Regions from separate parts of the Planococcus plakortidis genome, predicted to be linked through region 1. Evidence: riboswitches for the same ligand, from Rfam matches in the RefSeq annotation. Region 1 holds a riboswitch; each other region holds the start of a gene.
The links. A riboswitch is a leader RNA that binds a small molecule or an ion and turns the genes downstream of it on or off. The one in region 1 is predicted to bind S-adenosylmethionine.
Positions count from the first base shown of each region.

Region 2: it holds a riboswitch for S-adenosylmethionine, as region 1 does, so the genes downstream of both, BBI15_RS03115 (bifunctional homocysteine S-methyltransferase/methylenetetrahydrofolate reductase) here and BBI15_RS03760 (5-methyltetrahydropteroyltriglutamate--homocysteine S-methyltransferase) in region 1, are expected to answer to the same signal.
Region 3: it holds a riboswitch for S-adenosylmethionine, as region 1 does, so the genes downstream of both, BBI15_RS01305 (2,3-diketo-5-methylthiopentyl-1-phosphate enolase) here and BBI15_RS03760 (5-methyltetrahydropteroyltriglutamate--homocysteine S-methyltransferase) in region 1, are expected to answer to the same signal.

Region 1 covers NZ_CP016539.2:727,290-730,561, forward strand. Annotated here, with positions in the region: gene ade (adenine deaminase) at 1-510, opposite strand, end outside; gene BBI15_RS03760 (5-methyltetrahydropteroyltriglutamate--homocysteine S-methyltransferase) at 751-1,878, opposite strand; SAM riboswitch class I at 1,977-2,082, opposite strand; gene BBI15_RS03765 (class I SAM-dependent methyltransferase) at 2,338-2,931, opposite strand; gene BBI15_RS03770 (phytoene desaturase family protein) at 3,168-3,272, shown strand, end outside.
Region 2 covers NZ_CP016539.2:588,010-591,281, forward strand. Annotated here, with positions in the region: gene BBI15_RS03105 (acyltransferase family protein) at 1-385, shown strand, start outside; gene BBI15_RS03110 (DUF6920 family protein) at 524-1,357, shown strand; SAM riboswitch class I at 1,461-1,561, shown strand; gene BBI15_RS03115 (bifunctional homocysteine S-methyltransferase/methylenetetrahydrofolate reductase) at 1,666-3,272, shown strand, end outside.
Region 3 covers NZ_CP016539.2:239,826-243,097, forward strand. Annotated here, with positions in the region: gene BBI15_RS01300 (2-hydroxy-3-keto-5-methylthiopentenyl-1-phosphate phosphatase) at 1-561, opposite strand, end outside; gene BBI15_RS01305 (2,3-diketo-5-methylthiopentyl-1-phosphate enolase) at 558-1,781, opposite strand; SAM riboswitch class I at 1,852-1,965, opposite strand; SAM riboswitch class I at 2,280-2,432, shown strand; gene mtnK (S-methyl-5-thioribose kinase) at 2,510-3,272, shown strand, end outside.

The DNA.
Region 1 (3,272 bases):
CGCCAAGCCGAGCACTGAATCGCGCCCGGCAAAAGGCCGCAAGTCGCCCGCAGACAACCGGGCTCCCGCATTCTCGAATGGCGTCGCCGGGACACACGACGGCAGCATCATTTTAATATCGAGCATTGCCGATCGCGCATCTTTCAGCATGAACTCAAGCCCGTCCGTCCCGCTGACATTGGCGATTTCATGCGGATCGGTAATGGCAGTCGTCACGCCGTGCGGCAGCACGATTTGCGAGAACTGCTGGGGCGTGACCATCGACGACTCGATGTGGACATGGGCATCGATCAAGCCGGGTGCGATGAACTTTCCTTTGGCATCGATTTCCTCGATGCCCTCATACTCACCGATTCCGACGATCACGCCATCGCTGACCGCCACGTCTCCGGTCGTCAAGGTTTTCGTGAAGACATTGACAATCGACGCATGGCGGATGACGAGGTCTGCTTTTTTCCGTTTGTTGGCAACGTCGATCCTGTTTTTCAATTGGGCTTTTTTCAAGTCCATTCACGCTCCTTTTGCTGCTCGCTTGTGTATTCAAGGAGATTCGAGTTTTGCTTTATTCTACAGCAGGGCGGCTTCAAGCTCTAGCAAAAAAGAGAGGAATGTTTGAGGTGTCCCTGTGTCAGACACAATTCAAAACGCAGAAAACATGTGGGAAGTGGATTCCGGTTTGAATCGGCCCCTGTGTTACACACAATTCCCGTCAAAAAAAGGCAAGCGCAAATTCGCGCTTGCTTTCTCCATTTATTCTCCGAAAATCTCCTCGGAAACTTCCACGATGTAGCGGAGTTTGTCCCATTGCTGCTCTTCGGTCAGGAGATTGCCGTGATGCGTCGAAGCGAACCCACATTGCGGGCTGATGCACAGTTGCTCGAGTGGCACATATTTTGCGGCTTCTGCGACGCGTGCTTTGATCGCTTGTTTGTCTTCGAGTTCGCCGTTTTTCGATGTGAAAACGCCGAGTACGACTTTCGGGCCGCCTGATGGAATGTGCTCGAGTGGCTGGAAGCTGCCCGAGCGGTCGTCGTCGTATTCAAGGAAGAAGCCATCGACTTTTTCCTTGGCGAACAAGGTCGGGGCGATCAATGCATAGCTGCCTTCGAATGCCCAGTCGGATTGGTAGTTGCCGCGGCACAAGTGGGTCGTCACGGCAAGGTCTTCCGGTTTGCCTTCGAGCACGCCGTTTGCCACGCGAAGCGCCAAGTCGATCAAATAGTCGCGGTTGTATTTGCCGTCGTTGAACGGGATGTCGGGCGATGACAGCCCGGCAATATAGACATCGTCGATTTGGATATAGCGCGCACCGGCGTCATAGAACGCTTTGAGAGCGTCACGGTATGCTTGGACAACGTCTTTCGCATAGTCTTCCAGGTCCGGATAGATTTCTTCGTTGCGGATGCCTTGGTTGAAAAATTGGTTCGGGCTTGGGATCGTCAGTTTCGGGACGGCGCGGCCGCCGACGATTTCCTTGAATTCGACGAAATCGCTGAGGAAGGGATGATTTTCATTGAATGAAATCTTGCCGGTATTGCGGACGTCGTAGGCTTCGGTTTCGACGTTTTTGAACTGATAACCTTTTTCCGGCGTATAGCCTTCGAAACCGTTGATATGAGACATGAAGTCGGTATGCCAGAACGTGCGGCGGAACTCGCCGTCCGTCACGGCTTTGAGCCCGACTTCGATTTGCTTGTCGACGATGCGCTTGATTTCCGACGTCTCGACTTCCCGCAGCTGATCTGCCGTAATGGCACCTTCCTTGAACTGTTTGCGGGCTTCGTGAATGCTGTCGGGGCGCAATAAGCTCCCAACGTGATCCGCCTTGAATGGTGCTGTAGTTAGTTTAGGGCTTGTTTGAATAGTTGAATGGGTCATGTGAAATTCCTTCTTTCTGTTTTTAGTGTAGGTGATGGAAATGAAAAATGGGGCTTTCTTCAAATAAGAAGAAAGCCCCGTTTATGGGAAATGCATTCTTCTTATCTTCTAGGCTATCGCCTATTGGAAGTAGCACCTTGTCCTGGATCAGGGCGGTTGCTGAGACTTCACAGGGCCAAATCCCTCCGTCTCTCTTGATAAGAAATCGATTATTGAGTTAGTTGTAAATGATTGATGTTCACATTAAAGCAATCTTCGGACAATTGCAAGGGAGAGGGGAGTTTTTTGTTTGTGTCCCTGTGCATCACACAATTCAAGAGATACCGTATACAAGATGGGTGAATATGAAATGCTTAAAAAGATAGCTCTTCGGATGTCGTCGTGAATTTTCATGCTAATTGATAAATAGTCATAATTGTGCCGGACACAGGGACAGCTACAATTCGGGGCAGCTGCAATTCATAGGGGTTTCCTGCTCTCAATTGTCAAAAACAGGCCGCCGTAATAGGATTCCACATTCACGATTTCCAGCGGTGAACGGTTCACCAAATCGAACGTATCGCGGTTTAAATGGCAGCCGTCGCAGAGCTTTTTCCAGACGGGGGTCAAGGCTTCCTGGGTTTTGCCCATGACCGGCTGGTCCATTTTGACATGTTCGAACATGAGGATCTTTGCACCCGGTTTACTGACGCGGCAGATTTCTTCAAGTGCTTTGACAGGGTCAGGGATTGTGCAGAACACCAATGTCGCAACGACGGTATCGAAGCTGTTATCGTCAAAAGGCAGTTCTTCAGCAATCGCTTCGTACGTATGGATCGGTGTTTTCGATTTCCGGATGCGTTTGCCGGCTTGTTTGCCCATCTCCGGGTTCGGTTCGATGGCATCGACCCGTTCGGCATTTCGGTAATAGCGGAAGTTCGCGCCCGTCCCGAAGCCGATTTCGAGCACGTGCCCCGTCGCTTGCAAGACGAGGTTTTTGCGGATCTTCTCAAAGCGGGTTTTCTCTAACGGCTTCATGGCCGTGTCGTATATATGTGGCAGGAATCCAGCCATCTTATCAGCTCCTTTTTCGTTTGCTTACTATTCTTCTCACTTTCCCGTCTGGGGCTTTATCTACTCCTCTAATGAACAGCTCGTATAGGATTATACAAAAACTATACAATATGCGTTTTTAAGCTTATGATGAAGGGAATAACAAGGATATTGGCTGAGGGTTAAAGAAATTTCCATATAGGCGGTTTTAAAGTAAAAAGCGATACATATTTCATTAAAAAAGGGGCGGTACATATATGGGCAAAGCGAAAAAATCCGTAATCGTGATCGGGGGAGGCCTTGGGGGCTTGTCGGCGGCGATTTCATTGCAGCAAAAAGGCTATGAAGTTTCGTTGTATGAA
Region 2 (3,272 bases), 140 kb from region 1:
GAATTCTGGCGATACGGTGCCAAAAGGGTATCTTGCTAAATGGAAAGAGTTCGAAGGGATCGCGGGGATTTTCGCCGTGCGTGACAACCCCCGCATGAAAGTCGATCCGACGCTGTGTCTCGATGAATTGAGCGTCGACAATTGCTCGGTTGAACGCAGTAAAGCGTTGTCGGATGTTGTGCCATGGGAAAATACAGAAGACATCCCGGACAATGTGACGTTCGCCGATATGTCCGAGTATTTCTGCACGGACGATACGTGCCCGCCGGTCATCGGCAATGTGCTCGTCTACCGCGATAAGCATCATTTAACGACGCTTTATTCGCAAACGATGGGGCCTGCATTAAGAGAACATCTCGAACCGGCTTTTGAAAAGTTGAACTGATGAATACTGAACGCCTCCGGAAGGGCACTCTTCCGGAGGCGTTTTCTATTGATTCGTTTTGCAGGGAAAACAAATGCTGTGTCGAAAGAGAATAGCAAGGAACAAAGTGCGCAGCAAAATCGGAGAGGGGTATGTGGCATGAAACGCAGATGGCCGGTTTTAGCATTGACGACGCTCGGGGCATACGGAATTTACCGGAAATATAAAGACATGACGCGGCTTGTTAAACCGACATGGCCGGAAGTCCGGCACGCCGGTGAAGTGGAACAGGCAAGAACGGACAATCTTCCAAAACCGATCGCCAAATGGCTGGAAGTGAGCGGCGCGATCGGCCGGGAACAGGTGATGGGCGTTTACGTAAAGCAAGTGGGCTGGATGAAAACGAAACCCGACCAGGAAGAATGGAGTGAATCGACCGCCGAGCAATACAGCTTTATGGAGCCGCCGTCGTTTTATTGGAAAGCGCGCATGAAAGTGGACGGCTTGTTCGTTACAGGGGCCGACAGTTTTCGGGATGGCCGCGCGGGCATGCGCCTCCGCTTTGCGGGCCTCGTGCCGATCAACCGGTCGATGCCGGACGGCAAGCTGGATGAATCGGCCTTGCAGCGCTTTTTAATGGAGATGGCGTGGCTTCCGGGACTGGTGTTCAGCCCGTACGTGCGGTTTTTGAACAGCAATGCCCATTCCGTGGAAGCGGAAATGACCTATAACGGGTCGACCGCCAATGTAACCTTCGAGTTTGATGAAACAGGGCGCATGAAGCGGGCGCGGGCGATGCGCTATAAAGACGTCGGCGAAGAGGCGAAGCGCTTGCCGTGCATTGCCGAAGTGCATGAATGGCAACAAGTCGACGGCATCGAAATCCCGCGTCGCATCGACATTACGTGGATCATCGACGGCCAAGCCTTCACGTGGTATAAATTCACTGTCGAAGCCGCCAAATTCAATCCGCGCGTTCCGGATGCCTGGTAAAGGCCGGAAATGTAACAGAAAGTTCTTTGTTTTTTGATAAATCACCTTGACCCAAATCATCGCAGGGGGTATCATGTGGGAATACTGAAAACTGCATAGTGAATTCTTATCTAGAGAAGTCGAGGGACTGGCCCGATGACGCTTCAGCAACCAGCCGTTAGGTCAGGTGCTAATTCCAGCAGGCATATGCCTGGCAGATGAAAAGGAACGAGTCCGATATCGTAAAGCCTTCTTTTTCATGGAAGGCTTTTTTTGTTTCATATCGATGCGTCCGCAGCTGCACGGCAAAATCAGACAGAGGAGGACGAATCATGTTATTGGATGAACTGAAAAAACGGATGCTGACGGCGGACGGCGCCATGGGAACGCTGTTGTACTCGTACGGCATCGAATATTGCAACGAGGAATTGAACATCCAGCGCCCGGAAGTGATCGAGAAGATCCACCGCGATTATATCGCAGCCGGGGCCGACATTATCCAAACGAACACATACGGGGCGAATGCCCATAAACTGGCGCGCTACGGGCTCGAAGAACAGACCGAAGCGATCAATAAAGCAGCGATCGCCATCGCCAATAAAGCCGCAAAAGACGGCGGGCAGTTTGTCGTCGGTACGATCGGCGGCATCCGCGGCATCCGGAAAAGCGATGCCACTTTGGATGAAATCGTCGCTATGGTCGACCAGCAGGCGAAGCATTTATTGTCCGGCGACCCGGACGGCTTATTGCTCGAGACGTATTACGATTTCGAGGAACTGGCGGCGACCGTCACCCATTTGAAGAAACTGACAGACGCCCCTTTAATCGCGCAATTGTCGATGCACGAACCCGGCATTTTGCAAAACGGCATGAGCTTAAACGAAGGATTGAAACGGCTCGATGCGCTCGGCGCGGAAATCGTCGGCGTCAATTGCCGGCTTGGCCCGCACCATACCATCCAAGCATTTGAAGGCGTCGAACTGCCGGAAAAAGCGTTTTTATCCGCTTATCCGAACGCTTCGCTATTGGATATCGAAGACGGGCGCATCGTCTATGAATCGGAAGCCGATTATTTCGGCCGTGCGGCACTGCTTTTGCGCGAAGAAGGCGTGAGACTCATCGGCGGTTGTTGCGGCACGACGCCAAAACATATCGAAGCAGTGAAAAAACGCATCGGCCATTTGCAGCCGATCACCGAAAAGAAAGTCGAAGAGAAAAAGCCGATTGTCATCCGCGAGGCGGAGGCGTTAAAAGACAAGCCCTTGCACGAAAAAGCGAAAACCGAGCGGACGATCATCGTCGAACTCGATACGCCGCGCCATTTGGACATCGAGAAATTCCTTGAAGGTTCAAAGGCATTGGACGCAGAAGGCATAGACGCCATCACGATGGCCGACAATTCACTCGCTTCGCCGCGCATCAGCAATATGGCGATGGGTTCGATCATCAAGCACAAGCAGGATGTCAGACCTCTTGCGCATATTACGTGCCGCGACCGTAATTTGATTGGCTTGCAATCGCATATCATGGGGCTGGATGCACTCGGCATCCACGACATACTCGCCGTCACGGGCGACCCGACCAAAGTCGGCGATTTCCCAGGCGCGACAAGCGTCTACGACGTGTCGAGCATGGAGTTGATCCAGCTCATCAAAAAGCTCAATGAAGGCATTTCATTTTCCGGGAAACCGTTGCGGAAAAAAGCGAACTTCTCAGTTGCCGCCGCGTTCAACCCGAATGTCCGTGTGGTGGAACGGGCGGTTCAAAGGCTCGAGAAGAAAATCGAAGCCGGTGCGGATTACTTCATTTCGCAGCCGGTCTACACAAAAGAGAAAATCATCGAAATCCACGAAGCAACGAAGCATTTGGACACGCCGATTTTCCTCGGGGTCATGCCGCTGACGAGCATCCGCAGCGCCGACTTCTTGCATAACGA
Region 3 (3,272 bases), 490 kb from region 1:
ATCCCTGGCGATGACGAGATCCGCTTGTTTGGCGGCTTGCAAGTCGGTGATGGAATCGCCGATGACGATGCTCGTCGATTGCTCCGACATGATGCGGCGCATGACGGACGGTTTGCAGCAGCCGCAGCCTTGGCTGTCGCACTGTTCGTCGCAGCCGTGCGGGAAGCGGATATGGATCTTGTCATTCGAAAAATCCGCTTCGTTGCAATAGATGCCGGCGAATGGACCGTATGGCTCGAGCAATGGGTAGACGAAAAAGTCGATGCCTCCGCTGACGATATAGAGCGGGATGTCATGGCGTTTTGTGTAGGCGACGAAATCGGCGAAGCCTTCGCGGATTTCCGCTTGGTCGAGCGCATAGTTGATGATCTGTTGCTTGGCGGAAGATGGCAGCAAGGCAAACATTTGCTGGACGCCTTCGCATATGGAAATGCGCTGATCGAGAATTTGATCTTTTATCGGCGACCAACCCGGCGGATCGAACTCTTTCATGATGGCGATCAAATTATCGCGGGAAGTCACCGTCCCGTCGAAGTCGCAAAATATGACCGGCTTGCTCATACGGTTTCCCCCCATAATGCTAACGCTTTTTGTAATTCGTCCTGTTGTTTGGCGGCTTCCGTTAAAGCCTGTCCTTGCAGTGCGGCGTCGATCGCTTGGCGGAACGCTTTGCCGCCAGCAGCAGCGCCGTCTGGATGGCCATGGACGCCGCCTCCGGCATTGATGATGCTGTCAACGCCGTAGTCTTCTAACAATAGCGGCACGAGGGCGGGGTGGATGCCAGCGGATGGCACCGGGAAGCTTTGCTTCAAAGGGCCTTCGCTGACCAGTTCCTGACCGAGCTGCAACGCCGTTTCTTTCTCGAGGGCGACGCTGCCGTAAGGGGACGGGAACAAGCTGAAGTCAGCTCCTGCCAGTCGTGTCAGTTTGCCAAGTGCAAGCGCCGTGGACACGCCGTAAAAATCGGATGACGTATACGCGCCGCTGAACGCAGGATGCGCCATAAGCGGGAGTGCCACTTCTTCGTCTTCTGCCAGTTCCTGCAAGACGTCGAATCCGTAGGCATGGACATTGAACAACAAAGCGTCCGCCCCGAGTTCACGTGCCCGCCGCGCCTTGTCGCGCAAGCTTGATGTCCGTCCGGATAAATTGACGGCATACAGCGTGCGATGGCCGGTTTCTTCGTACACTTCGTCTAACACATGACACGCTGCGGTAACGCGCTTGTCAAACGGCGTCAGTGGATTGTCGAATAAAATCTCATCGTCTTTCACCAAGTCGACGCCGCCGAGTGCCTGTTGGCGAAGTTGATCTGATAGATAATCGAGATCGCGGCCGATGACGCCCTTGAAAATACTCATGGCGAGCGGGCGCCCGTTGACACCGAGCGTTTCGCGAATGCCGTCGATCCCAAAACGCGGGCCCGGAAACTGGCGGAGCAGTGATTCTTCAAAATCCAAATCGATCAATTTGATCTCGCCGTCGAGAGACAGCTTGCCAAAGACGGTCGTCAGGATGGCGGGCAAATCCGCTGAGAAGTTGGCCGCCGGGTAATGGATTTTCAGGCGTGCTTGGATGACGCCTTGACGTGCGGGGTGGGTGACATGCGGGAATTCTTCGACCGACACGACGCGCCCTTTATGTTGTTGCAATTGCTGCTGCTCGAGCAATGGCAGATCGGTCCACGAACCGACCGTCAAACCGAGTGCAATGGCTTCTGCTTTTTTTTCGAATGAACCGGCTTTGCCGAATAATTGATATGTCGCGATAACACCGCTCATGAATAACCCTCCTGCTTAGTGGACATAAAAAAACCTCTTCGCAAATAAGAAGAGGTTAATGATTAACGCCTTCTTATTTCCCAGCCAATCGATTGCGTTGGCTGCAAGAATTAGCACCGTGTCCATGATCGGACCGGTTGCCGGGCTTCGTAGGGCTTGTCCCTCCACCTGCTCTGAATAAGAATAGATTATGAAATTATGGCTGTTGCAAAGTAATTCTGATTATTTCATGACAGACAGTATCTGTCAACGGAGAAAATCAAAAATGTCTGAAAAATGTCAGCTGATCACTTCAGGGTGCGTTCTCTAGAAAAAGGCATGCCCAACCGGCTGCGGGTATTTATGAAGAGTGCAGCAAGTAATCGATGAACTAGGAAACCCGAGTATGAAACTCGCCTTTAGCGGAAAGGTTTTCGTTTTTTCAAAATATTTTATTGACAATGAATTCTGAATCGTGCTAGCATTCGTTTCAGAACTTCATAAATGTTGCATAGCAAACTCTTATCAAGAGCAGGCAGAGGGAAATGGCCCGATGACGCCCAGCAACCGACCGTAATACCGTTGTGAGACGGGGCGCTTTGGCGCCGGGATTCGATCCCTTAAGGCACGGTGCTAATTCCATCAGAAATGTACATTTCTGAAAGATAAGAGGCATGGATCTCTTATTCTGCGCCTCTTTCTTTCGGGAAAGAGGCTTTTTATTATTCCACAGAAAAGAGGCAATCAATATGACACTTACAGCACCGTCTACATACAAAGCATTGACTGAACAAGAAGCGATTCGGCTGGCACAGAGTTTGGACGTTTTTGCGTCGTCCGCAACATTGCAATGTGAAGAGATCGGCGACGGCAACTTGAATTACGTATTCCGCATCACCGACTCCGCCACTGGGCATGGGCTCATCATCAAACAAGCCTTGCCGTATGCGAAAGTCGTCGGCGAAAGCTGGCCGCTGACACTGCACCGGGCGACCATTGAAGCAAATGCCTTGAAGCTGCACGGCAGCCTCGCGAAAGGCCGCGTGCCCGAAGTGTATGCGACGGACGCTGCGCTTGCTGTCACCGTCATGGAAGACTTGTCGCAGTTGACGATTTTGCGCAACGGCCTGATCGACGGCAAGCATTACCCGAAGCTTGCGGAACATATCGGCAGTTATTTAGCGCACACCTTGTTCCATACCTCGGATTTCGGTTTGCATCCATTCGAGAAAAAGCGGCTTGCGGCTGAGTTTTCCAATCCGGAACTGTGCAAGATCACCGAAGACCTCATTTTCACCGATCCGTTTTTCGACCATGATACCAATGATTTTGAAGAGCCGCTGCGCGAAGCGGCACAGGCGATTTGGGATAATGAGCCGCTGAAATTCGAAGTGGCCAAACTAAAGCGCAGCTTTTTGACAGAAGCGGAAGCACTTTTACATGGCGATTTGCATACCGGCAGCATTTTCGTCGACGAAGACGATACGAAGGTCATCGATCCGGAGTTCGCCT